DNA from 3 places in the Paenibacillus sp. OK076 genome. Region 3 is predicted to be linked to each of the others. Evidence: riboswitches for the same ligand, from Rfam matches in the RefSeq annotation. Region 3 holds a riboswitch; each other region holds the start of a gene.
The links. A riboswitch is a leader RNA that binds a small molecule or an ion and turns the genes downstream of it on or off. The one in region 3 is predicted to bind cyclic di-AMP.
Positions count from the first base shown of each region.

Region 1: it holds a riboswitch for cyclic di-AMP, as region 3 does, so the genes downstream of both, BMY78_RS31090 (3D domain-containing protein) here and BMY78_RS06170 (C40 family peptidase) in region 3, are expected to answer to the same signal.
Region 2: it holds a riboswitch for cyclic di-AMP, as region 3 does, so the genes downstream of both, BMY78_RS31720 (C40 family peptidase) here and BMY78_RS06170 (C40 family peptidase) in region 3, are expected to answer to the same signal.

Region 1 is NZ_FOCH01000009.1:50,809-58,610, reverse strand. It holds gene BMY78_RS31115 (tRNA1(Val) (adenine(37)-N6)-methyltransferase) at 14-793, shown strand; gene rsmI (16S rRNA (cytidine(1402)-2'-O)-methyltransferase) at 794-1,675, shown strand; gene BMY78_RS31105 (AbrB/MazE/SpoVT family DNA-binding domain-containing protein) at 1,967-2,221, opposite strand; gene BMY78_RS31100 (HD domain-containing protein) at 2,539-3,819, shown strand; gene BMY78_RS31095 (TatD family hydrolase) at 4,158-4,928, shown strand; cyclic di-AMP (ydaO/yuaA leader) riboswitch at 5,170-5,423, shown strand; gene BMY78_RS31090 (3D domain-containing protein) at 5,697-6,881, shown strand; gene rnmV (ribonuclease M5) at 7,037-7,582, shown strand; gene rsmA (16S rRNA (adenine(1518)-N(6)/adenine(1519)-N(6))-dimethyltransferase RsmA) at 7,587-7,802, shown strand, end outside.
Region 2 is NZ_FOCH01000011.1:28,661-36,462, reverse strand. It holds gene motB (flagellar motor protein MotB) at 60-878, opposite strand; gene motA (flagellar motor stator protein MotA) at 865-1,665, opposite strand; gene BMY78_RS31745 (hypothetical protein) at 1,900-2,193, shown strand; gene BMY78_RS31740 (4a-hydroxytetrahydrobiopterin dehydratase) at 2,446-2,742, shown strand; gene rbsK (ribokinase) at 2,788-3,774, shown strand; gene BMY78_RS31730 (c-type cytochrome) at 4,114-4,473, opposite strand; gene BMY78_RS31725 (GNAT family N-acetyltransferase) at 4,624-5,118, opposite strand; gene BMY78_RS31720 (C40 family peptidase) at 5,525-5,995, opposite strand; cyclic di-AMP (ydaO/yuaA leader) riboswitch at 5,999-6,136, opposite strand; gene BMY78_RS31715 (hypothetical protein) at 6,389-7,231, opposite strand; gene BMY78_RS31710 (M1 family metallopeptidase) at 7,242-7,802, opposite strand, start outside.
Region 3 is NZ_FOCH01000001.1:1,324,089-1,331,890, reverse strand. It holds gene BMY78_RS06185 (X2-like carbohydrate binding domain-containing protein) at 1-795, opposite strand, end outside; tRNA gene BMY78_RS06180 (tRNA-Leu) at 1,128-1,211, opposite strand; gene pelA (pectate lyase) at 1,326-2,285, opposite strand; cyclic di-AMP (ydaO/yuaA leader) riboswitch at 2,696-2,827, shown strand; gene BMY78_RS06170 (C40 family peptidase) at 2,833-3,297, shown strand; gene BMY78_RS06165 (carboxymuconolactone decarboxylase family protein) at 3,403-3,732, opposite strand; gene BMY78_RS06160 (hypothetical protein) at 3,850-4,068, opposite strand; gene BMY78_RS06155 (hypothetical protein) at 4,192-4,521, opposite strand; gene BMY78_RS06150 (xanthine phosphoribosyltransferase) at 4,620-5,201, opposite strand; gene BMY78_RS06145 (YkvI family membrane protein) at 5,407-6,465, shown strand; gene BMY78_RS06140 (glycosyltransferase family 4 protein) at 6,556-7,686, opposite strand.

The sequences.
Region 1 (7,802 bases), on a different contig from region 3:
ATGAGTGTATCATATGACAGAAATATCAGTAAAACTGCAAGATTCGGAGCGAATCGACGATTTGCTCTCCCATGATTTGAAGATTATTCAAAGTGATGAAGTGTTTAGTTTTTCAATGGATGCCGTATTGTTGGCCCGATTTGCTTCTGTACCGAAACGTGGTCGTGTGCTTGATCTATGTACAGGTAATGGGGTTGTTCCCATTCTGTTGACCACACGGACGCAGGCGAGTCTGGAGGGCATTGAAATTCAACCAAGATTGGCGGATATGGCACGTCGCAGCGTTCAGCTGAATGCATTGGAAGAAGCCATTACGATTCATGAGGGTGATTTGCGTGAACTTGTGAAAGAAACGGGCCATGCTGTATACGATGCTATAACGGTTAACCCTCCGTATATGCCCTTGAATGGAAGTGACCTCAAGATGAACACTCATCAGGCAATGGCACGCCATGAAATCGGATGTACGCTGGAGGAAGTCATTCAGGCCTGCAGTCGACTGGTGCGCAATGGCGGTAAAGTATCCATGGTTCATCGCCCGCAGCGTCTAGGGGAAATCATCTCTCTGATGCGTGAGTATAAACTTGAACCGAAACGGATTCGGATGGTACATCCCCGTGCTCATTTGGAAGCCAATATGGTGTTGATTGAAGCGCTCAAGGATGGGAAACCGGAGGTACGCATGCTTCCCCCATTGATTGTCTACAATGAAGAGGGAAAATACTGTGAAGAAATCATGGATATATATTACGGAGCACAACATGCACAACGGACAACGGAAGGAGGGGTTTAGATGACATTGCATATTCAAAAGAGCTACGCGGAGCAGTCGGGTGATGCCGGCAAACTATATTTGGTAGGAACACCGATCGGTAATCTGGACGATATGACTTTTCGAGCTATTAAAACATTGCAGAGCTGTGACATCATTGCAGCGGAAGACACACGTCAGACTCGAAAGCTGCTTACCCATTTTGAAATTACACCATCGATGTTGTTCAGTTACCATGAGCATAATAAGGCAGCCAGTGGGCCTGAACTAATACGCTATATAATAGAAGGAAAAAATTTGGCACTCGTCAGTGATGCCGGTCTGCCGGCCATTTCGGACCCTGGTTCCGATCTTGTAAAACTTGCGCTTGAAGCTGGAATTACGGTCATTCCCATCCCTGGAGCCAATGCAGCGTTATCAGCTCTGATCGTATCCGGCTTGCCGACGGAGCGCTTCACATTCGGCGGTTTTTTGCCGCGGGAGAAAAAAGACATGCGAAAAGTGATGGAAGCTTTTAATGAGTCCAACGGTACGTTGCTATTTTATGAGTCCCCTCACCGTATTCGCAAAACGTTGGCCTACCTCGAAGAGATTCTAGGTGACCGATCGATTGTACTGGCGCGTGAGCTTACAAAACGTCATGAGGAGTTCGCAAGAGGTAGTATCCAAGAGTGTATAGAATGGCTTGAGGAACATCCGCCGCTTGGGGAATATTGTTTGCTTGTAGAAGGTATCAGGGAAGAGGAACGTAAGGCGGAGCGGGAAGCCTGGTGGCAGCTGCTGTCTTTGGAGGAGCATGTGGGCCATTATGAGAATGAAGGACTTAGTCGGAAAGATGCGATGAAGAAAACGGCAACAGATCGGGGTTTGACGAAACGAGATGTGTATAATGCGTTAATCTAATAACGAATCAAGAAATATATACTGGAATAGGGAACATAAACTTAAAGGAACCTTAGACCCAACCTTAATGAAATATAAAAAAATATCAGAGCGGAAAAATAAAACATATTACGCACATCACCGCTCTTCTTTTTGGTTGTACAGACTCGCAGCTCGATTTTATGGGTAATGAGAACCAATAAGAAAGCAAAAAAATACCTTCCAGCGGTGGGGTTCACACCGGGAAGGCGATCAAGGAATATAAAAAGGTTAGAAATAACAATTTAATAAGACCATTATACCTGATATTTCTTATTTTGTCACAGGTGCAGGGATTTCGGAAATACATTCGTTACAAACAATTTTACCTTTGAAATAAGTAACGTTCTCTGCATTGCCACAGAAGATACAAGCTGGTTCGTATTTTTTCAACATGATGCGCTCGCCGTCAACATAGATCTCAAGAGCATCTTTTTCACCAATACCGAGCGTACGGCGCAATTCAATTGGAATAACTACCCGTCCCAGTTCATCCACTTTTCTTACAATACCTGTTGATTTCATCATTATAATCAGTGCTCCTCTCAGCTAACGATCATTGTCATTATTCGACATTATTTTATGTTTTATGATACTCATCATACCAACGATTCCCAAAACAGTCAACCTTAAAATTAGCTTAAAATAAAGGCTGTTTTTGATAAGATTACGAGTGGTAAGGGATTGGGAGCTATTTTTCGTATTTAAACATCAATGTCAGCTTTGTCGATTTGGAAAACGACAAAAATACAGTATTCGACAAGATTCGTCAAACTGTGTCGAATCCTTGGTGGTATTATACTGAAAAGCGACAAATACAAACGATATTAAAGGAGTGAACAGACATGGAACAGCGTTTAACGGAAGAAAAGGTGTTTAAAGATCCGGTACATAATTATATCCATGTGCAAGATCCGATTATATGGCAGTTGATCAACACGCCCGAATTTCAACGTTTACGCCGAATCCGTCAATTGGGAACATCATTTCTTACTTTCCATGGTGCAGAGCATAGTCGCTTCTCACATTCCTTGGGTGTCTACGAAATTACGCGTAAGATTATTTCCCAATTCGAAAGAAGTCACTATTCAGATTGGCCAAAGGAGGAAAAAACGGTAGCCCTTTGCGCAGCATTGCTCCATGATCTTGGACATGGGCCGTTCTCTCACTCAATAGAAGAAGCTTTCGATATGAATCATGAGGATTGGACTTGTCGGATCATTACAGGTGATACCGAAGTAGGGGCGATCTTAAGACGGTATGCTCCTGATTTTCCCGAGAAAGTGGCTTCTGTTATTCAAAAGACATATGAGCAACCTATTGTCGTTAATTTGGTCACCAGTCCGCTTGATGCGGACCGCATGGATTACTTGCTTCGGGATGCCTACTTTACAGGTGTAAACTATGGGACGATCGACCTTGACCGTATCCTGCGTATGCTGCGTCCATTTCACGGAAGAATTGTGGTCAAGGAGTCGGGCATGCATGCCGTGGAGGATTACTTGATGTCCAGGTACCAGATGTACTGGCAAATTTACTTTCATCCGGTTACCCGAAGTTCGGAAATTATATTGCGGCAAATATTTAAGCGGGCGAAAAGTCTCATACAGCAAGGTTTCCAATTCCGCTTCATGATCGATCCACTGTCCCAGCTATTCGCCGGCGATTTAACGGTGGATGAATACTTGCAGCTGGACGAAGCTTTGATTCAGACGGCATTTATGCAGTGGCGCAAAGAGGACGATGCTGTTCTAAGTGAGTTATGCGAACGTTTTATAGATCGCAAATTATATAAGTATGTAGAGATTGAACAGATCGACGTAAACCTGATTGAAGAGATTCGGGAAGCCTTCACTGCAGCGGGTCTTAATCCCGAGTATGATCTGGAAATTGATTTTCCAACGGATAATCCGTATGATGTGTTTCGTCCGGATGAATCGACGGACAAGCAGATTCTGCTGCTTGATCGGCAAGACAAGTTACATGAGTTGTCAGAGGTATCCGACATTGTCCGTTCAATCAGTGGTCTTCATCGCGGAAAGCATCACTTGTATTATCCGCAAAATAAGGTGGATGCGATTGTTCATGAATTACCGTCAAATATACGCCCCTATTTCTCACATTAAATGATCAGCAATACTGTTCAGGAGTCTGGTGAATAAAGCTTTCTAAAAGAGCTATTTTCCATGATACAGTAATCTGCTTTAATGGAGAGTACATGTAGATCGACATAATTTTGTAATCAGAGCAATTAGAATACAACCCGGATGGCTAAAGATAAGCAACATATAGATAAGGAAGAACTTGTTCGCTCTACATGTTGTGCTCAATGTGCTGAATGAGCTAATAGAATGAAATAAAGAAAAAAATATGACCGAATTTAGGAATATTTATGTTCTGGTTAGTTTACCGGATGGATTAAAAAGAGCTAGTCGTTAATTCGACATGAAGGGAGAAATACAGCATGATGTTGTTCGACACACATACACACCTGGATGCACCACAATTCGACGAGGACCGCGAGGAAATGATTCAGCGTGCTGTGGATGCGGGCGTTAGTCGCATGATTAACGTTGGCTTTAACCGGGAGACTATTCCATCCACGATGAAGCTGGCTGAAACCTATGATTTTATATATGCTGCGGTAGGCTGGCACCCAGTGGATGCAATCACGATGCAGGAGGGTGATCTGGAATGGATTGCGTCTTTATGCAAGCATGAAAAAGTGGTAGCTATCGGTGAAATTGGTCTAGACTATTATTGGGACACTTCACCGAAAGAGGTTCAACATCGCGTATTACGACAACAAATTGGTCTTGCCCGTGAGTTAAATATGCCGATTGTCATTCACAACCGGGATGCGCATGAGGATATTGTAAAGATTTTGCGTGAAGAGAAGGCAGGAGAAGTAGGCGGTGTTATGCATTCCTTCTCTGGCAGCTGGGAAACGGCGAAAATGTGCCTGGATTTGGGCTTCCATCTTTCCTTCGGAGGGCCAATCACGTTCAAAAATGCGAAGCAGCCTAAAGAGGTGCTTAAGAAGGTTCCGATGGACCGATTTTTCATTGAAACCGATGCTCCTTATCTAACACCTCACCCTTATCGTGGAAAACGAAATGAGACAGCGCATGTACGTCTGGTTGCAGAAGCAGCTGCGGAAATTAAAGGCATTTCGGTAGAGGAAATTGCAGCAATAACGACCAAAAATGCCATGGAACGATTTGGGATTCGTTAAAATATCGAGCAAAACGGGTGAAAAAGTGAGTTAGGCGGAGTTAATTTGCTTTTTGATCCAAATAAATCAAGAATATTACAATATTTTAACCAAATATTTAGAAAAACGTACTTGAACAACGCTTTACAACATGCATAGAAACAGGATATCATCTTTTCAGTGAATTGTTGTGCGGAAAATTGGACAGATGTTCGGGGGATGAACAAAGGGACACTTTCCGATGAAACAACATTACTTTCATGAATCAGTCTCGCTGAGTCTCCGTTAACGGAGAGCGGGGGAACCAATAGGGCTTAAACATCGGTGTTTGCAGCCGATGCGCAACATGCGCTGACCCAAAAGCAGCGTATGAATCTGCGAAGCCGTATTTGATTTCTTCTTTGGGTCTCGGGGTGAATTCAAGGGCGTCCGCCATGAGCGGATGACCGGAGATAGGGCGGCTCTCTTTCGCCCGAACCCGACAGCTAACCTCGCAAGCGGAAAAAGAGAGGCAACCTCGTGCATGAATTTCCGATATTCAGAATCATTCGGAAGCCACGAAAGAGTTCCTCTTAAACTCTTTCTTTGGCTTTTTTGTTTTTGAATAAAAGAAATACGGTCATCATACGGTAAGTATTCAGGAGGATGACATCATGTTGCGAAGATTGATTCATGGTGCAGAACCGGATTATGTTGGTCCGATCTGTGTTCTGTAGAAAATTTGGTATAGTCGCGTCAAAGACATCATGCATTACTTTAGACGGCGAGGCTATGAAGGAGGACGGAGAAGTGGGCACATTCCAACCAGAAGAGACCCATGAGTCACGATCATCCAGTAAGTCTTTCGCGTTGCGGTGGAAGCATGAGAACATGCGTCAAATGGCATTGATCGCGATTTTCTCAATTGCGCTTACAATCATGATCTTGTTAGTCGTTTACGGTCAGGCCGGGAAACAAATTTCACTGGTTATTGATGGCAAAGCTCAAGCGGTAGAGACTCGTACAGGAATGCTTCAGGAAATGCTGGAGGAGCAGTCAATCACAGTCAGCCCTCACGATCAGGTATCCATGCCCTTGAATGGGGCGATTACAGATGGAGACCGCATCGTTATTGAGCGGGCCGTTCCAGTTAAGATTACGGCAGACGGAGACACCAAGACTCTGTATACAACCGATTCATCGGTAAAAGATGCGATTAAAAAATCAGGTATTCAGATTGCAAGTGAAGACAAAGTGTATCCGGCGCTTGGAACCACTATCGAAGCGGATATGAAAATTCGTGTAGTGCGGGTAACAAAGCGTACGGTGGACGTGGAACAGCCGATTGCTTATAAAGTGATCAAAACGGCTGACCCTAGCTTGTACAAAGGCGACAATCGTGTCATTGTGAGCGGTAAAGAAGGCACGCTTGTACAGCATATTGAAAAGGTGTTCCAGGATGGAGAATTGGTCTCCAAAAAAATGGTGGGTAAATCGGTCGCAACGAATCGCGTTGATAAAGTGATTGCCGTTGGTACCAAAGCCAAACCTGTTGTGAAAGAGCCAGTGATTCAGACGGTATCAGCGCAGACTTCCACGACAAAAACAGCAACAACCACGAACTCGAAGAAAACCGCTGCCTCGGGCAGCAAAGTAATTACCGTCTCAGGCAGTTCTTTTAAATATTCTAAAGTGTTGAAAAATGTATCCATGACGGCATACTCTTCTGAAGAGCCCGGTATCGGCACAAAAACGGCATCAGGTACTCGGGTAACCGAGGGACGTACCATTGCGGTTGATCCCAAAGTCATTCCAATTGGCTGGTGGGTATATATCGAGGGCCTTGGCTTCCGTCGTGCGGAAGACACAGGTGGTGCCATTAAAGGCAACAAAATTGATGTGTATTATGATAGTGTGAAGCATGCCCTGAACTTCGGACGGAAGAAAGGCAAGACGGTATATGTGATTGGTCCGGTGAAGCCGGAAGCGAACTAAAATCGTTTTACTTTGAAATGGGAATGCTATAAAATATAAGCATGAATGATTCATGCGGAATATGCGGCGGAGGGGTCTGAATTCAGTCTCCCCCGCCGTTTGGCAGAGAAGAGGATATTCCTCTTCTTTTTGCGTTAGAAAGGAAGAAATGGAACATGATAAGAGAAGTGATCGTGGTGGAAGGTCGTGACGACACCGTAGCTATTCGACGTGCGGTTCAGGCAGATACGATCGAGACTGGTGGGTCGGCCATCAACCAGCGTATTCTAAAGCGCATTGCACTTGCCCAAGAGAGACGTGGTGTCATCGTACTGACAGACCCGGATCATGCTGGTGAACGTATTCGTAAAATCATCGCCAATAAAGTACCTGGCTGCAAGCATGCCTTCATCCCGGAGGCAGATGCTACGCGTAAAGGCGACATCGGAGTGGAGAACGCCTCACCTGAGGCCATTCGTCATGCACTGGCACGTGTACACACGTCTTATGAAGGCGCACCCAGTCTGATCGATTGGGAGGATCTGATTGCGGCGGGACTGATTGTGCACCCACAGGCTGCTGCACGTCGTATGGAGATGGGCAATCTGCTGGGCATAGGATATTGCAACGGCAAGCAGTTCCACAAGCGGTTGAGTGTATTCCAGATTACCCGGGAAGAGTTCTCCGCAGCATTATCGCAAATTGAACGTGAAGGATTGTGAGCGTATGAAGGGCATGGAAGAAACGGTAGAGATTGCAACCCCCAAACGAACCAAAGAAATTATTCAAAGACACGGATTTTCATTCAAGAAGAGCCTGGGTCAGAACTTTCTGATCGATCAAAATATATTGAACAAAATTGTAAATGCAGCTGATTTGGACGAGTCCAAGGGTGCACTTGAGATCGGACCAGGTATCGGCGCCCTCACAGAACGTCTGGCT
Region 2 (7,802 bases), on a different contig from region 3:
CACTCTTCTGGTATGAAGGAGAGTGCCTTAAGCATTCGTTTGCTACAACGAACGATTCTTTAGTTACCTTGTCCAACTGCTTTCACGGCCGTGTTGTTACTCTGATATTTCCGGATAATCGAAACTTCTACCCGACGGTTTTGAGCTCGTCCAGCATCCGTTTGGTTGCTAGCGACTGGGTGATACTCCCCATAACCGCTAGGTGTGAACTTCGAAGGGTCCAGCGCCTCATTCAATAACAGAATTTTGAGGAAATTCAGTGCTCGATCGGCACTCAAATCCCAGTTATCCTTATATTGGCTGTTCGAAATGGGAACATTATCAGTATGACCAGACACAACGACCTCATATTCCGGGAACTCTTGCAGCATGCTCGAGATGGCTTTGGCCAGCGAGCGTGACTCGGGTTTAACATCAGCCCGGCCAGAGGAGAACAGGGCGTTATCACTGATTGTGATCTTGAGCTCAGACTGATTCAGCTTCGTATTCAGCTGATCGGAAAGCCCGTTTTTCTGAATATATTGATCAAGCCGTTTCTTGAGTTTCTCCAGATCTTCCTGTTCTTTCTTAGCCATCTGCGCATCTGTAATCTGAGCTTGTGTCTTTTTGGTGATATCTTCAGGCTGCTGTTTGTTCTTGCCCAAATCTGTAGTAGATTCTGTAGGGTTCATGGAGGTATGATCCAGTACACCCGAACCACCGTTCAATGCGCTGCTCAGTGCGGAAGCCATCTGTTCAAACTTCGTTGCATCTATAGAGCTCATAGAGAATAATGTGATAAACAGAGCGAGCAACAAGGTCATCAAGTCGGAGTAGGGAAGCAACCAACTTTCGTCTATATGTTCTTCATGCGGTTCGTGTTTTTTAGCCTTTTTCACCTGATGAGCCCTCCTTCTCTTCCAACTGTCTACGTTCGGAAGGTGTCAGGAATACAGATAATTTTTGATTAATGGCAATGGTGGATACACCAGATTGTATGGATAACAAGCCTTCAACCATCATCAACTTGATTTCCATCTCTTTTTTGGACATCCGCTTCAGTTTATTGGACATCGGATGCCACAACACGTAACCACTGAAGATACCGAGAAGTGTCGCGATAAACGCCGCTGCAATCGCATGCGAGAGCTTTTCCATATCACTGAGATCGGCAAGCGCTGCAATGAGACCTACAACGGCCCCGAGTACCCCGAGCGTTGGTGCATACATCCCCGCTTGAGCGAAGATCAAGGCACCGCCACGATGGCGCTCTTCTGTAGCATGAATATCTTCCATGAGTACATCACTTACAAATTCCTGATCATTGCCGTCAATAATCATACGCATACCGCCGCGCAGGAACTGATCATCAATATCTTCGACTTTCGATTCAAGTGCGAGCAAACCTTCACGACGGGTAGTGGAAGCCCAGTCCATAAATGTGCCGATTAGAGAAACACGGTCAATCAGTTGTTGCTTTTTGAACAGTACCCCGAAAAGCTTGGGGATTTTTTTAACTTCAGACATGGGAAATGCCATGAAAATAGTTGCTGCCGTACCAACAAAAATAATAACGTAGGCTGCCGGGTTGTTAACCAGGTTGATTAGGGGCGCACCCTTCAGGAACATACCCAATACAAGTGAAACCAGCCCTAAAACTAGTCCGATAATCGTTGAAATTTCCATCATACACCTCATCCATGAGATAAAATTGAATCCTTTCAAGCGGCTTTATTCGGGCTTCCGGACGAACGTTACACCGCAATCCGTTTAATGTTAGGCATCCTTTAGGGATGCAGAAACAGTTAAAACGGTCATGTATAGTATTTATCGACCAGATGGCCTTTTTTTTTAAGGGTTATTTTCAGGTATAATAAGATCAAATCTGCTCCTTAGGGGCCAAATAGGAGTGAAAAGCCAATGGGCGTAAAGCATGGACGGGATTATGAAGGAATATTGACAGATTTGACAGAGGCTATAGGCCGAATACCGGACCGCTATGTTTTCTTTGAGATGGATGAGGAAGAATGGTCACGCCTTGGTGTAACAGAGCAGCTCGAAGTGGATGAGGCGCTGGCGGAAGATCTGTTCTATGCGCTGGGTGAGGAAGCGGTCATTCCGGTAGGAAGTGGAGTGGTCATTCATGACAAGGATCAGCACCGAATTCATATCTTAATAGGTGAAGAAGAGCTGACTTTTGTACCACTCATTTAGTATGCACACATAAGATATTTGGCATGGAAAACCGAGTTGGAGAATCTCCCTAAAGCCTTATGGTTAGTGGATCTAGCGCCATTTGTACTATTGGAATTTGAGGCTTGTCCGTGGTAAGATGATAGTCATGAAACGGGCGAACCGCAGGGCGGTGGACCTATGCGTTTGGGTTGCTATGGTAGCACCAAAGGTTTCGGTGGCAGCATGGACAGGTGTCTGTGATGAGCCATCATATGGGGAGGAAGATAACGTATGGTTTTTACGCAAGAGGAAGTCGAAGCTCATCTGGGAAGGCTGGAAGGCTGGGAACTGGAAGAGGGACGATGGATTGTCCGCAAGTTCGTATTTTCCAACTACATGAAAGGGATTGCATTTGTGGACGAGGTCGCAGCGATTTCGGAAGCGTTCAATCATCACCCTTTCATTACGATTGACTATACAACAGTCACACTGCGTCTCACATCATGGGATGAAGGTGGCATCACATCTGTAGATATTAAAGAAGCAGAGCAATATAACGAGGCTTTTGAGAAAATGAGGTCGGAATAACCTGGATCGGTTATTATCGCACTACCAGAAATGAGTGAAGCATACATGTCAGACGATATTCAGAACAAACCTCTTATTGCTGTTGTAGGCAGCCTCAATATGGATCTGGTGGTGAAGACGGATATCATCCCTGAGGAAGGCGAGACGGTGAGCGGGGAGGAACTGCACTATTTGGCCGGGGGCAAAGGCGCCAATCAGGCGGTTGCTGCTGCACGACTGGGCGGACAGACAACGATGATTGGTGCGGTAGGTTCGGATGGGTTTGGTGAACGTCTACTGCACAGCCTGACGGAAAGCGGGGCGGATGCCTCGCAGATTCGCATTCTGGATGATACCGTTACGGGTACGGCCTCCATCTGGCTCTCCAAAGGAGATAACCGGATTATTGTCATTCCCGGAGCGAATGGTCAGGTTGTGCCTGCGATGCTGGAAGAGGCGGATACGGTAAAAAGCCTGACTGCAGCCGCAGCGGTGCTGCTGCAGCTGGAGATCCCGCTGCCTGCGGTCACCCGCGCCGCCCAACTGGCGGCTGAAGGCAGCGCATTGGTGGTGCTCAACCCGGCGCCTGCCGTGCCGGGTCTGCCCCAGGAGCTCCTGCGGTGCGTCGACGTCGTCACGCCGAACCGCAGCGAGCTCGCCCTGCTCACCGGCCGGGATGATCTCCGGCCGGAAGACGTGGATGCGGCGGTCGTAGAACTCGCCGCATCCCTCGGGGCCGCTGTCGTCACGACGCTCGGCCCCGAGGGGGCTGTATACGCGGCGGCGCCTGGCGGCCGCGTACAGGCAGGGCGTGCCGGCGCGTGCCGTGCGCGCGGCTACGCCGTAAGCGCCGTCGATACGACCGGCGCTGGCGATTGCTTCAACGGCGCGCTGGCGGTAGCCCTTGCGCGCGGAGAGACGCTGGACGCAGCAGTTGGCTTCGCCATGGGCGCGGCTGCGCTGTCCGTGACGAAGCTCGGCGCCCAGTCCGGGATGCCGTTCGCACGTGAAGTGGAGGCTTTCCTGGCTGAGCAGCAGGCAAAGACGCCGTAAAGTATGATGCTTTGCTTAGAACGAGTCATAGACAGCTGTATCGGGATCGCTTATGCAGCCGGATAGCCATGGCTCGTATGTTTCTTACTGGAGCATCCTACGCATTGAACACATGAATATGACCAAGAGGCTCTTACTCTCCCGACAGGGGGAATAAGAGCCTCTTCTTCTTATGAACAGTTGATCAATTCAGCGACCACTGGAATACGATCGACTACGTGGTGCATCCAGAGCGATGATGGCTTGGAGCATGCGTGAGAGCGAAAGGACGGTTGGGGTCCCTCGCTTTAACACGCGTGTAATCTGAATCCTATGATTCGCTGCCTTAGTCTTCTAGCCTTACTTCTTCTCCGCCAGCCACATCGCAATATTCGCGATTTCTTCATCCTTCAGCTTGTCTTTGAACGAAGGCATACCGCCGCTTTTACCTTTGACAATCGTGGTATAAATCTTCTCCACATCGTCCTGGCTACCAATCTTCTGCAGACTAGGGCCCATACCCCCTTGAAGCTGATCACCGTGGCAGGTAATACAGTTTGCTTTGACCAGTGCCTCAGCCTGTCCTGCATCCATTGTAACTTGTGGCATCGTCGGTTTCGCTTCTTCTGCAACTTCCTCTTTCCCTGGAAGCGTAAACATTAGTACAATAGCTAAAGCGCACGCTGCAAAAAATACCCCGCTCATGATCCATTTGTGCATCCCTTATGTCCCCTCCAGAATGAAAGATCATCTAACTTGAAACTATCCATATCATTATAACGGAACCTGTAGTGACATCATAGCATTTTGTGGTAATTTTTTGAACTAATCACATAACCGGGGACTTTTTAGGGTGATTTTATGCACTATTTATTCGCGTGGACCTTCATAGACCATACAGTAAAAAGGTTTCAAACCGCTCGGTGTCTGTCGTTCGTATGTATCCTTCGTAACAAATCCGGCTTTGAGATAGACGCGAATGGCCCGGTCATTCCAGGTCAGAACTTCCAGATCAATTTCGTTTGCAGGGTTCCGGCGAATGGCTTCCTGCACAATGGCCAAGACAAAAGCCTTCCCTTGCCCATGGCCACATCGATCGGGGTGCATGCCAAGCCCAATGCGGGTGACACCTTCAAGCGGGAAGTATTGAGCGAAACCGCAAATCTGCTCATCCTCTCCCAGCACCACCGCATATTGTTCCTTCCGTAGCTGGGGATCGCCGAATTCTACTTCAAGTGCTTTCATTTGCTCCCAGGGCAGCCAGCTATAAATATTATAAGGCGGGTCATACTGCCAATCGCAGATGAGCTCCGCATGTTCTTCTTGCATGGGCACAACGTGAAACGTCACAGGGGCTTCATCCATACAAAACTGCACGCTCCTCTCATTGTGAACAAGCGATAATGATTTTGATTTGTCCATATCTATATCTATATCCATATGTCATTCCATATCTAAGCTTGTTTTCACTCTACAAAAGAGGCGTTCATTTGGCAAGTCCTCGTTTTAGAAAAAAAAGTGAAACAAAAGTTCCGGTAATTTCGTTTATATTATAGTAGGATGGGTAAAAACATGATAAGAGCACGGACGAAGCAATGAAAATAGCTCTAAAAAACTTAAACTTAGGTTTGATCGCTATCCCGAATGCTTTGAAGGAAACGAAGCACAAAAAAACCGCCGGATCCATTCCTGCGGAGAATGTACCAGACGGTTCTATTATGCTTCGTTACAGTAGTTTTATTGTTCCAGCATGACGTTGCTCAGCTTGTCCCTAGTCGATGGCCAATGTCTCATATGCATCCGTGCTCATAATGCGTTTAGCGCCAACATAGCGGTTAGCCCAGTAGCTTTCACTTAATTCGCTGATGGTAACTCCTTTGGAAGAAGAGGAGTGTGCAAACTTTCCATCCCCTACAAAGATCCCTACGTGCGAGACCCCTTTACCCGTTGTATTGAAGAATACCAGATCACCTGGTCTCATTTCCATACGGGATACCGAATCACCCATGTCGAATTGTGAACTCGATTGGCGAGCCAGATCAATACCCAGCTTGTCGAATACATAACTTGTGAACCCAGAGCAGTCAAAGCCGTTAAGCGTTGTTCCTCCGCTTTTGTATGTAGTTCCCATTGCTGAATCAATGACTTGGTCCATTTTTGAATCTGCGAATGCGCTGCCTGCTCCAAGCGATAATGCAAATGTGAGGCTAAGTACAGCTGCGGTTAATTTCTTTTTAAACAAGAGATATACCCCTTCCAATGCCTGCGAGGTTAGCTTAAGGATTCGGTTGAAGGTCCCCTATGATCCCTCTGTTGCAAGATCAATTCACCCATAACTGGTTCCCCCGCTTCCCAGGTGCTAGGAATTTGGCTATGCTAGTTATGCACCTGCGAAATCAAGAAATGACGATTAAATTTTAAGTAGTTACAAATATGAAGGTAAAGATTACAAAGTTGTTACTAAAAACTCACTGCGATTATTGTAACAGAGGTATATCACTTTGGCAACGTTTAACAACAAAATTAGCAAAAAAAACCTCGACCTTTGACGGGGAAAGGTCGAGGTTTGCTTGTTTAAAGGCTTTTGATGAAAACAACTTTACATAGAGATGGTAACCATTTTTAACCGTGCACGTTAATCCTTGATCGAATTGGACTGCCATAACCGGAAATGGGCGCATATTTTCCATAGGCTTAGCAAGCACCGGGCAAGTGGATACGTCTGTTGTAGTATAAGACCAGTTAAACCCGTTAGTAACCATGAAGCTGAAGTAAAGGCACCAAAGACCAGCAGATGAAGGCCGCCCAGCATGACAGCGATGCCGATCAGAGTGATGACCTGGCGTAGTGCAATCCATAGAGCTTGAAACGTACCACGCGCTCCGCCTTCCCCATCAGGAGCTGAGATACCAAACTGCATGTAGAGCAGGATATGATGGATAACCCACCCGTATACAATCCAACCAGCAACATAGGGAATACCAGGCAAGAGCAGATGGAGGGAATGAAAACCTTCCATAAAGATAGAATAGAGCTTTGGTGCGAGCCAATAAGCAGGCAGCAGCAGCAAAAGGGTACGAATGGTGTAAAGCAACAGCATCGGTTTCCACAAATTTTTGATGCCACGAATGAATGGAATGCGCTCTTCCGAATGATTATAATGCTGGAGCGAGTAGAGCAGCCCTGCCTGAATGAGGGGGCTAATCAGCATCCGTAGCAGCAGCATAGCCCCTAAAATCCATAAATAGCGATGGACCTCCGGATTCGTTGTCAGGCCGAGTTGGCTCTCCATTTTGAATAAAATTGTACTGAGTTCCCCTGCATCAGGGTCAGGATAACGCAGGAGCAGCGGGACCACAGCTGACTGAACCATTCGATAAAGAAAGTATCCCCATACTAATTGATAGAGAAATAAAAGTGCTGCAATGAACATATGCTGACGGACGAGAAACCAGCCTTCACGTATTTTCGCTTTCACTGTATCCACCTCACCATGACAGACTTCCGAATATGGCTTCTATAAGTTTGGTTGCACTCATGCTCCAGCGGGATTTGGTTGGCTCATCCAGTCCGGCTTTCAGAAAATTGTTCATATGATGGTTCTCCAGCACAATGGTGTACAGCGGATCAGTCATAGCCCAGGAAACAGGGGAAGTATAGGTCAGTTTGTAGGTAATGCGCTCCTCGCTGCCATCCCATTCTTTCGTCATGGTTTTCCCGTCTTCGAACATAATTCGAACAGGCACCTTCTTATATTCACTGCCTTTTTTCTGGACTGTTACAGACGACTCGTACAACGTTTGACCGTCTTTCAGGATAGGATTGATGGTGATCTTCTCCACTGCAAAGTCAGCCATGCCATCTCCATATACATATTGATTAAAATAATCGGTCCAGGATGTACGGGTCACTTGCTCCACGACCTTTTGAAAATCAGACGAAGTAGGGTGTTTGAAACGGTATTTCTTTACATAGGTCGAGAGAATACGCTCCATCGTTTTGGCACCAACCTGTTGTTCTATTCCGAGTAAAACAAGCTTGCCTCGTGT
Region 3 (7,802 bases):
ATCCCAATCGATCCTCCAGCCGTTCGCATACTTTTTCCAGAAGTCCACGTAATTATGGTCAAGCGCCCAGGAAAGCTCAAACCAGATATTATTTCTGTCCAGGGCTTTGGACCATGCCTCTACATCACCGCGTGCATCCCGGCTCAGGTTATTAATCCCTGATCCTGGCGTCACACTGTCGAATTTGACAAAGTTGATGCCCCACTCGCCAAGAAGATCCGCGATGGAGTCAATGTACTTCTGTGAGCAAGGGTTTGTAAAATCAATTTTGTAAGTGTACGAATCCCAAGCATCCATAACAACGAGCGGCTTTACCGCAATATCCTGCATACGACATGCCCCACCCGTTCCATACACCTCAAGATTTTTTTCATAAGCGGTGATTGATAATCCCGGAATGAGATAGATCCCGATCTTCTGTCCGTTATTATGGACATAATCGATGACCTCCTGAAATCCATTTGGATAAAGAACAGTACTCGGAATAGGACGGCCGTATTCATCTTCATCACCGTTCCAGCCTGCATCAATATTAATGTATTCATATCCATGGGCTTGCAGCTTCTCGCGCATGGCATCCGACTGCTTCTTAATACTCTCGGCCGACGTCCAGTTACCCGCCCCGTCATATACCTGCATGCTGTAACTGCTCCAACCCATATACGGCTTCTGGGCCAGACTCTTATCTGCTGCTTGTGCCACATTGCCGCCTGTCGTTCCCATAATCCCGAACTGCACCACCGCAATCATGAATACCATGAAACACATTGCCATCCTTTTTCCGATTCGTTTCAAATTATCCCTACCCCCTCTGAATTTGGTCATTCAAATCCCTGTTGATAGCGCTTCCATACGAGAAGAGAATAGTAGATGAAGGATGCTCAGGATAGGTACATTTCGGTATTTTACGTACATTAAACCTGAAATACAGGGGCAAACCGTCACATAACGAACACTTTTCCATTTTTGGATAAATAAACAAAGATCAACTTCTTCTTTGCTCAAGTTGAAGGAATAGTTGAAAAAACATTCAGGATGAGCAACCGCTCTGATCCGTAAACAGATAAAAAAGGTTCCTAGAGTGGCAGCAATGCCATTCTAGGAACCTTTCTTCGTGTTGCACATGATGCGGTCGAGAGGACTCGAACCTCCACGGGGGTTAGCCCACACGGACCTGAACCGTGCGCGTCTGCCAATTCCGCCACGACCGCGTATATCTTATCTCCGAGAAATTATATCGCGGCGACAATAAATAATATATCATGTGCAGGTAATTAGTGTCAACAAAAAATTATCCTCTTCTCATGTGTAAAGCATTTTATAAATTAGATCTTGGAGGGCCAGTTGCCGTACCAGGCATACCCACCTCTTCTTTCCTTATCGATATCGCTGAGTTTGTATTTCACAACCCCATCACGTCCTACGAAGATTGGTTTATCCGTTCCAATTTCATAGAAACGTGCCCAAATTGGCGCTGCACCTGAATCTGCAATGAGTTGGCTGTCTCCGTTTTCTCTGACATACTTGTAACCAGTAATTTTAACTTTGTTGAACCAGGCTTCTGCCGCTTTGATGGAGGCAGTAATTTTGGAGTTAGCCGGTCTAGTTTTTAAAAACTTCACAATTGTACTGCTCTCTCCAGCACTCAGAGAAGGCACTTCATAAATCCTAGCGCCTGCAGGTTTAAGGGTACTGGAATCATGCTGCTGCCCCCATGCAGTCAGTTTACCGTTCGCTACAACCTGTGTATTGAGAATAGCCTCTACACCTTTGGCAACTGATTTTTTACTACGATCTGCAAGAGAGCTGTCGATGAATGAGAAATCTCCTTTACGTGCACCTACTTCATCCAGCATGTACATGACATTAATCATGGCATCGTCGTTGAAGGTGATGTGCTTGTGATAACCGGAGCTTTGGTATACCTGTGGCCAACCCCCATTGGAGTACTGCATATTCAGCAAAAAGTTGATTCCTTTGATGGCAGCAGCCGAATAACGCGGATCATTCGTCTTTTTGAATTCCTTGGCTAATCTTCTAATTTCTGAGTATGTAGCTTTGTTATCAATCGTAGATTTGGCCCACTCACCACTTGTTTCTTTGTAATCCTTCTTCCATCCCCCGTCTGGATGTTGATTCTTCAAAATGTCCGAGATACTTGCTGTCGTTCCAGAGGCGTCTGCAGCAGAGACCTTAGCAGCAGGCTGAAATACCATTCCGACAACGGAGAAAACCATTGTACATGCCATAACCAAAGATGCAAACCTTGTTTTTGCCTTCAACATAGATTAGAAACACTCCTCAATTCATTTTCTGCAAACTGCTCCCCTGCTAATCTATCCCCCTTATATTTGTTTTAAAATCAAACTATTTCTTTTAATACAATAAATGGAATATACAAAAAGAATTCTATGCAAAAATATGAATTTTGTCAATATTTGCAACAACATGTAACAAATTCTTTGGACAACCTATAATTATCGTCTAATTGGATGTGAGAAAGCCAATAAATTGTCCAATTTCTCTCCTTCTGAAACAGTAGTTACTTTTTTGTCATTTATTAGAACCCATCATTCGAGTTATTTCTACATAAAAAGCGATAATTCCGTTAACATTGAGATGATAAGAAGGGTTCAAGATCGGTTTGACATTTTCGCATTTATGCAATATAGTTTCAAAAGGTTACAAAAACTTAATTATTCATTTGCCGAGTTTCATGTTTGAAAACGGGGGAACCATTTTGGGTGAATTATTCTTATACATAGGAAATATAGGGAACCTTCTACCGAACCCTTAGCTAACTCCGTAGGCATCGAAGGGAGAACAACAATTTTGAAAAAGCTTATCATTTCTATTTTTGGAGCAGCAGTTCTATTTACATCCGGTGCAGCAAGCACAGAGGCAAGCAGTATTAACACCGTCGTTAACAACATGACAGGCATTCCTTACAAATGGGGCGGCACGACACTCGCCGGGTTTGATTGCTCTGGATTTATGAGATATATTTTCAACAAATATAGCATTGAATTACCACGTACTTCCCAGCAGCAAGCGAAGGCCGGAACACCGGTATCCAAAGCTAATCTGCGTACAGGTGACCTGGTATTCTTTAATACGATGGGCAATGGCATTTCTCATACAGGAGTATATATCGGGGGCGGACAGTTCGCTCATGCTTCCAGCAGTAAGGGTGTCAGCATCACCCAATTATCCAATCCATATTTCAATGATCGTTATGTAACAGCACGCCGGGTAACAGGTCAGTTTATGTATAACAAAATGCTGGGCAAAATATAAGTTTGATTGGAAATAGCGCAAAGAGGAGGCTCCGGGTGAATCCGGGACCTCCTCTTTGTTTTGGGACTTTTGTTTACAAATCCGCTGTGCTGTAGACTTCTATACTTAATGTAGAGCCTTCTGTACTCTCATTGCACCTTGAGACAACGCATGGCCTCCGCCTACGGCTCCAGCCACAGCAACCGTCTCCATAATCTCCTGATCGGTCGCTCCTTTGGCACGCGCCTCTTCCACATGGTAAAACGTACATACCTCATTGTTTGCAAACAAACCAATGCCCAGCGCTATCAGCTGTTTGGTCTTGGCATCAATCGCCCCTGCCTGAAAACATTCTCCAGTGAACTCATGATAAGACTTCACCACAGCTGGCAGCACGTCGCTTAATTCACCAATCTGATCTTTATAGGCATGAACCTTATCATTCATTAATGTCATGGTTACCGCACATCCTCTCGGCTGATATGTTACAAGCTCTCACTGTACCTATCTTTTCACCCGAGAGGTGCAATTATGCCAAAACACCCATGGTAAATGAACCTAAAAACACACGTCCTATTCTTCGAGCGGACTCTTACGTGGCTCGCTGAACAACTGATACTGATATTTCCGGTCCAGCTTGACCACACGACGATTCTGACGGCGAATGAGCACCTGCTCCCCGTCCCAGGCAACCACAATGCCTGTCACATCATTGGACTGAATCTCGTCCCGTACTACCCTTACTTTTTCACCCGATAAACGCAGTGCATCCAATTCTGCATCACTGATCATATTCATGGCGCCTACTTTCCCAAAAAAATTATTTACAAAAAGAGACCTAAATGAAAAGTCATTTAGGTCTCACGTGACTGTATTGGACTGTCATGTCATTCGAAAGTATGTCCCGACTGAAAGTTACCGCTGCGCGTGCTCTTTGCTGTCGTTCTTCTCAAACCAAAAATCAAGCACTTTGGCGGACATCACACGTTCTTCAAGGTACTCCACTTGATGCGGTGTAAATTGTTCTTTCCAAGAGAAGGACAACTCTTCGCACAAGCCTACAATCGTCAGCAATTCTGACCAGGCAACGTAGCGTTTGTACCAGAAAAATTGAGGATGTTCAATCATATAGGGATAAAGGTCATCGAATTCCGTATGTTTACAATCCAGGGCACGCTCAAAATGTACTTTCGATTCCGCCAGCTTATCAATAAAAAATTGTTCTGTTGCCGGTTGGTTACCCATGGTGTTGCCTCCTCTCCCTAACATAACCCCATTATAAATGAAATCAGCGGTCATGCAAAGGCATTGTTATAAAAATAGGCACTTTTTCCTTTAAAAAGTCACAATTCGTTATCGTCAAATTGCACGGTGCCATCGTTCAAAGAACGAATACGCACCAACGCTTCAACCGGAATGCCCTGCTCACGAATGGTGCGCGCTCCGGCCTGAAAACATTTTTCGACCACGACACCGAATCCAACCAGTTCCGCACCCGAACGTTCGATAATTTTGATGACACCACGAGCAGCATCGCCATTGGCAATGATATCGTCAATAAACAAAATACGGTCATTTTCATGAATATACTCACGGGACACCATAATATCCGTTACAATCCCTTTGGTAAAAGAAGGCACTCTTTCACAGTAGGCATCGGGGTCAGCCAAAAGTGTTTTTTTGCGACGAGCAAATACCAGCGGAACACCCAGTTCATGTGCAGCAGCAAAGGCGACCGGAATCCCGGAAGACTCCACTGTAATGACCCGAGTTACACCACTTTCACGAAAACGAGCGGCAAATTCCCTTCCCATTTCCATCGTCAATGCAGGATCAATCTGGTGATTCAGCAGACCATCCAGCTTCAGCACCTGATCTGACATGACTACGCCTTCTTGTAAAATTCGTTGTTTCAATACTTCCATAATTTGACCTCCCAAGCCGTTCCTATGACGTAAAAGTATCATAGATCCCGCTATCAGTTCAAGCGAAATTGCCTTTGCTCTTGTTCAGAGCATGTTAAATGACCCTTTGCCATACTTCAATTGTCATGAGTTTGACGGGTCAAGCATACCTTGTACCATGGCACCCGCATGTCCAAACTATTCAGGGGCCTGAGAGGGGAAACGCATGAAACAGGCATTTCGGGTGCTGCAGATCGCATTTACATACATTGGAACGGTAGTTGGAGCCGGCTTTGCAACAGGGCAGGAGATATTGCAGTTTTTTACCCAGTATGGCAAATGGGCCACCATTACCATCGGCTTATCGACCATGCTCTTTGTCTGGTTAGGTACAAAAATGATGCTGATTGCCCATGATACCGGCTCGCGCTCATACGAAGATCTCAACAAACATCTATTCGGCCATAAAGCAGGAAACTGGATTACCTGGGTTACCCTTCTGATCCTCATTGGAGTAAACAGTGTCATGCTGGCAGGAGCAGGGTCGGTCTTTGTAGAGCATCTGGGACTTCATTATCAGACCGGACTGATTGTCACCCTTATCGGTACTTATCTGCTGCTTGGACGGGGCATTCAGGCCATTCTGCAAATGAACAGTATCGTAGTGCCCATGATGCTTCTGCTATCTCTGCTTATGATCATCAGCACCATAAATCATCCCGGCGCAAACCGATTTATTACATTAACCACCGACAGCAATCCAATACGGGTCTGGTTATCTCCTCTGTTGTATGCTTCATTCAACCTGGCTCTTGCCCAAGCTGTACTCGTTCCGGTGGGGAATCAGATTCGCAGCCGAAAGGTACTGAAATGGGGCGGCGTTCTGGGCGGAATTGGTGTAGGATTCATGCTTATGGCAGCCCACTTCGCCATGTCGGCCCAGATGCCTGGCATCACACAATTTGAAATTCCGATGGGCAGCATTGCCTTTCAACTTGGATGGGTAGTCCAGTCTATCTATGTATCTCTGATTTTCATGGAAATCTTCAGTACGTTTGTAGCCGATATTTATGGAATGACCCTCCAACTCAGACAGCATGTCCACGTACATCCCAAACTAATCATACTGGCCATCATGCTGCTATGTTATTCGCTCAGCCAGTTTGGATTCAGTTCCCTGCTCTCTATTCTTTACCCCATTTTCGGCAGTTTGGCACTGGTCTGGGGTGCAAAATTAGTAATGGATCGATGGGGAAGCTTTCGCGGACGCAAAAAACATCTATAACAACGTATCCTTTTGTTGCGAAACATCATTTCCCTAAACATAAAAAAGCCGCTGTTCTCACAGCGGCTTCCTTCTTTCCCTTTTCAGAAACTAGACCTGGCTCGGAAATTGTAAATACATTTTTTTCAGTTCATTGACTGATCTGCCCAAAGAGTAATGGGTTTTGGCCTTCTCACATGCCGAACGGGCAAGCTCATAACGATACGCCGGGTCAACCATCACCTTCTCCAGCGCTTCTGCCAATGCAGATGGATCTTCTGAAGGCACCAGCAAGCCATTACTGCCGTTTTCGATCTGCTCTGGTATGCCGCCAACATCTGTACCTACAAGGGCAAGACAGCTAAGCGCTGCCTCCGCAAAAACAGACCCGAACGCCTCCGCCCGCGAAGGAAGCACAAAGATATCAAAAAATGGCATGAATTCCTCGGGGTGCAGCGTGTAACCATAAAAAATAGTCTCATTATAAATGCCCAGCCGTTGGGCCAATTCTTCCAAGTCCGGACGGATCGGTCCGTCCCCAATAATATGAAGCACATAGTCATGTCCCCGCGCTTTCAGTTCGGCACAGGCTTTGAACAGAATATCCAGCCCTTTCGCCGGAACCAGGCGGCATACGGTGACCAGCTGTGGTATCGCATTCTCATGGGGAATGGGTTTAAACCGTTTCTCATCAAAACCGTTCGGAATTACACCGATAACATCGGGATGCTGCACATAGGGCGCCAGATAACGACGGAAAGAATCCGACACCGTTAACAACCGCTCTGCCTGGTGCTCCAGCTCACCATAGATGGCCAGCAAGAATTGATGCTCCGGTCCATCCGGCTCAATGCGTCCATTCAGAATCAGCTCTCGCTCATAACTGGAGTGGATCGTTTGAATGAGAGGAACATCCGGGAAAACCTTCTTCATTGCAAGCCCCGCAATAGGGTGATGGGCATGGATCAGATCGTAAGGCTTCTGAATACGCAGCTTGGTCCACCACAAGTAATCCCGGTAGGTTTGCATATATTTTTGCACGACAGGACTATCCTGATACTGCGTCCAATCGAACGTCTCAAACTGGATATCTTCTCTGCCCTTGTTGCGAATTCGCTTAGGCAGTGAGAACAGATCCATCTCCCACCTCGGGGTTGTAAACCTCTCTTGCATATACGGAATCATAGAGGATACACCTCCGGGCTGCTCCGGAGGAAAGAAAAGCGCCTGCAGCAATCTCACCGTTAGTTTCCCCCTTTCTAGCATAAGTCTTTTCATTACATCTTCAATCATGATATATCAGAACATATGTTCAGTAAAGGTACAAAATGAGATTCCTTATCACTAGGTCATTTACA